DNA from 2 places in the Streptosporangium sandarakinum genome. Region 1 is predicted to be linked to the other one. Evidence: riboswitches for the same ligand, from Rfam matches in the RefSeq annotation. Region 1 holds a riboswitch; the other holds the start of a gene.
What was found. A riboswitch is a leader RNA that binds a small molecule or an ion and turns the genes downstream of it on or off. The one in region 1 is predicted to bind thiamine pyrophosphate.

Region 1 (2,197 bases):
CCACCAGGTGGCGAAGCCGAGCACCCACGGGACCACCATGAGCAGGCGGGAGGGGGCGGTCTCGGAGGTGTCCCAGGTCCGGCCGCGGCCGAGCAGGAAGTAGTCGACCGCCAGCACGCCGAACATCGGGACGAACACCGCGCCGATGATGCCGAGGAACGCCTGGTAGGAGTGGACGTCGATGACGAGGGCGACGGCGGTGGTCAGCACGCCGATGGCCACGGAGAAGACCCTCCGGTCCACCCTGGGCATCAGGTTCTGCAGCGACATCGCCGTGGAGTAGACGTTCGCGAACGACTGGTCGGTCTCGCGCAGCACCAGGATGCCGAAGAACAGTGCCCCGAGCGGCGCCGCCACGAACGGGGCGAACACCGTGGTCTGGTTCTCGGCCACCGCGGCGTGGCCGGCCAGCGCCACCGCGTAGACGCCGACGGCCAGGCACGCCACCTGGGCGATCGTGTAGCCGCCGACCACGCCGGTGAAGGCCGCGCGGCTGGACCGCGAGTGCCGGGCGTAGTCCGCCGCGACCGGCACCCATGACACCGACAGGGCGATCACGAAGTCCACCGCGGGGGCGAAGTTGTGCCAGGACCCGCCGGTCTGGGCGGGGGTGTCGCGGAGGAAGACCACCGCGAACCAGACGACCGACACCACCACGCCGACGGTGACGAACCGCCGCAGCAGCCGGATGGCGCCCAGCGGGTAGAGGGTCAGCGCCGTCGTCAGCGCCCCGGCGGCGACCGCCCAGACCGCGTACGGCACGGACGGTCCGAAGATCGCCTGGGCGCCCATCGCGACGACCCACAGCTCGAACGCGCCCCAGCCGATCATCTGGACGATGTTGAGGACGGTGGGGACGGAGGAGAGCCTCGCCCCGAACAGGCCGCGCAGCAGCACCATCGCGGGCCGGCCCGTCTGCACGCCCGGCACCGCGGCGAGGCCGACCATCGCGGTGCCGATCAGGCTGCCGACGAGCGAGGCGAGCAGCGCCGCCGGCAGGGTGAGGGCGTCGCCGTCGAGCAGCGGGTCGATCAGGAAGACGGCGAAGGAGAAGCCGAGCAGGCTGACGCCCAGGTTCGCCCAGAACGCGCCCTGGTCGAGCGCGCCGAGCGTCTTGGGCGGGGCCTGGTCGAGGGTGAGGGGGGCCTCTGCATGCTTGGAACCGATGACATCGGATGTCACGAAACGCTCCCTACGCCGGCATTACCCGGACAGGTTCAGGCGGTCGGCAGCGGCTGTGCTGCCCTCTCAGCCCGGCGCCCCGAGCTCCCGCGTTGGTTTATGCAATTGGCGCCCTCATATTGCCGCATGACAGGACACATGGCCACAGCGGGTCGGATCACAGCCCTCTCGCCGCCCTCGACTGCCGCGGCCACATCCATCAATCGTTTATTCAGATCGATCAGGATGAAAAGTAGGCATTGGACTCATTGATCGGTGTTCGCCCACTCTTGACCACACGACGGAGGCCCTGAAGTGCGCCCCGGCCAGGCGCCGCAGGGCCCCGTCCCCTCGGCCTGTGACATCCGATGACCAGAAAGAAGATGATGGCCACACACGTTGACCACCCCCGCTCGGCCACCAGGTCGTGGCTGGGCGTCTCGGCGATCACCGCCAGCCTGTTCGTCTTCCTCACCACGGAACTGATGCCCGTCGGCCTGCTCACCCCGATGAGCTCGAACCTGGGCATATCGGTGGGCGCCGCCGGGCTGATGGTCACCCTGTACGGCGTCTCAGCCGGGCTGGGCGTGCCGTTCATCGTGGCCTGGACCAGGCGCGTCAACCGGCGCGTGCTGCTGTCGGCGCTGCTGGTGATACTGACCCTGGGAAACCTCATCACCGCCGTCTCACCGAACTACCCGCTGGTCCTGACGACGCGGCTCGTCATGGGATTCGCCAGCGGCGTGTTCTGGGCCATCGGCGTGAGCATGGCGATGCGCCTCGTCGCCGAACGCCACGCCGGCCGGGCGGCCGCGATCGTGATGTCGGGCATCTCGGTCGCCGCGGTCGTGGGCATACCGCTGGGCACCCTCCTGGAGAGCCTCACCGGCTGGCGGACCACGTTCCTCATCTGGGCCGGCCTCAGCGCGCTGGTCCTCCTCGCGGTCGTCGCCGCGATCCCGTCGCTGCCGTCGCAGAACGCGGTCCCGGTCCGGGAGGTCTTCACGCTCCCGCTCAGGAACGCGCCGCTGCGGCT
Region 2 (2,197 bases), 2.0 Mb from region 1:
AGCGTGTACGGCCTGGCCTCCTGCCCGAAGCGGGAGATCGCCGGCAGCACGAGCAGGGCGGCTCCCGCGACCGTCCCGGCGCGGACGCCGCCGAGCCGGCGGCCCAGGTCGGCGAGCAGTCCGGTGGCCGCGGCCACCGCCAGCGCGGAGGGCAGCCGCAGCCACCAGTCGGCCGTGCCCGCCCGGGACCAGACGTACATCAGCAGGTAGTACGGCAGGAACACCGCGTCCCGCTCGCGGAGCGTCTCCCACAGCGTGTCCCAGGAGGTCGCGGTCTGCGCGGTGGCCAGCTCGTCGGCCCACATCGAGGGCGCCCAGGAGCCCGCGACCGCCAGCACCAGCGCGACCGCCGCGAGGAGCAGCGGCAGCCGCGCCGCGGAGGGGGTCCGCCCGGCACGGCCCCGGCGACCCGTGCGAGGCCCGCCGTCCGGACGAGGCCCGCGGCCGGCTAGCCGAGCCACTGCCGGGTGGGCCAGGTCTCAAGCCGCCACGCGCTGTCCCAGAACATCCACTCGTACTCCGTCGCCCGGCAGAACGCCTCGGCCATGGCGCGGCGCGTCGCGGGGTCGGCGGTCTCGGCCAGCCGGTCGGTGATCGCCTTGATCCGCTCCACCGAGGCGGCGAAGGACTCATCGGAGTAGGTGTCGATCCACGCCCGGTAGGGGTGGTCGTCCATGCCCGCCGTACGGGCGAGGAGGGCGGTGCCGACGTCCTGGTACACCCAGAAGCACGGCAGCACCGCGGCGGCGAGCACGGGCAGGGGCTCGGCGAGCGCCGTCGCCTGGAGGAACGACGCGTAGGCCAGGCAGGTGGGCGAGGTGGGGACCGCCGCCTCCTCCTCTGCGCTCACCCCGAACTCCTCCAGGTAGGAGGTGTGCAGGCCGCGCTCGACGGCCAGCGCCGTGTGCGCGCTCTCGGCGAAGAACATCGCGTCGGCCGGGTCGGCGGACCGCACCGAGGCCGCCGCCAGCGCCTTGGAGAACGCCGACAGGTAGCGGGCGTCCTGGACCATGTAGAACGCGAAGCGCTCCCGGTCGAGGGTGCCGTCACCGAGGGCGGCGTTGAACGGGTGGTCGTGGATCGCCTTGAGCAGCGTGGCGGTACGCGCCCAGATCTCCTCGCAGAACATCGTGTCCCCTCGCTCACCGGGTCTCGGGGAGGACGGCGCCGCGGGAGGCCCGCGGGCGCCGCGCACCGCGGCCTGCCGCGCCCGGGGACACGGCAGGCGGTGACGTCCCTCCGCTAGTACGAACTAGATCAGGTTCTACGGGTTTGATCTCAGCCCGGCGTACCGGGCACCCCGCGTCGCGACCAACCGTAACAGAGGCTCAGGGGGCCGGTGGGACCGGAGGGAACGGGATCTCGGCCAGTACGGGAAGCAGCGACTCCTCCTCGTGGTCGAGGTGGGCCCGCAGCTCCTCCGACAGCCGGTCCAGCTCGCCGCGGAAGCGGTGCGGGTCGGCGGTGGCGATGCCGTCCAGCAGGACGACCAGCTCGGCCTGGATGCGGGCGACCGTACGGTGCTCCTCGCGGAGCCGGTCGATGGCGTCGCGCAGGTGGGGATACCGGCTCGCGAGGTCGGGGAACGTGTACGCGTCCTCGTGGGCGTGGTGGGATTCCAGGGACTGGCAGAACGCCAGGCAGTGCTGCCGCAGTTGCAGCCCCAGCCCCGGCGCGGGCGGCTCGTCCGGGCCCTGGTGGGCCGCCCGCGCGGCGAAGTGCGCGTCGGCCTCGGCGCGCACGTGCCGCAGCTGCGAGCGCAGCCAGGCGTGGATCCGCAGGAGCACTCCGGCGAGGTCGGTGGCCCCGTGCGGGTCCTCCTCGGGCCCGGAGCGCCGCAGCATGACGACCGGCAGGCGGCGGTCGACGCGGACCTGGTAGTCGGCGTAGCCCGGGGCCGCCCGCACGGCGTGCTCGAACAGCCGCTCCCGCTCCTCGCCCTCGGCGGGGACGGCGATCGCCCAGAACGTCTCGGCGCCGACCTCCACCCGCACCATGGGGTGGGCGAGCAGGTTGTGGTACCAGGCGGGGTGGCGGGGCGCGCCGCCGGCGGACGCGACGACCAGCAGCAGGTCATCGTGGCGGACGTAACCGAGGGGGACGGTGTGCTCGGCGCCGGACCGCGCGCCGGTGGTGGTCAGCAGGAGGAGGTCGCCGCCCTCGAACGGGCCGCCGACCCTCCCTCCGTTGGCCCGGA

Region 2: it holds a riboswitch for thiamine pyrophosphate, as region 1 does, so the genes downstream of both, tenA (thiaminase II) here and ACQP10_RS00655 (purine-cytosine permease family protein) in region 1, are expected to answer to the same signal.

The regions. Positions count from the first base shown of each region.
Region 1 is NZ_CP192034.1:139,120-141,316, reverse strand. It holds gene ACQP10_RS00655 (purine-cytosine permease family protein) at 1-1,182, opposite strand, end outside; TPP riboswitch at 1,171-1,283, opposite strand; gene ACQP10_RS00650 (MFS transporter) at 1,548-2,197, shown strand, end outside.
Region 2 is NZ_CP192034.1:6,404,544-6,406,740, forward strand. It holds gene ACQP10_RS29460 (glycosyltransferase family 39 protein) at 1-338, opposite strand, end outside; gene tenA (thiaminase II) at 449-1,129, opposite strand; TPP riboswitch at 1,218-1,313, opposite strand; gene ACQP10_RS29470 (nitroreductase/quinone reductase family protein) at 1,329-2,197, opposite strand, start outside.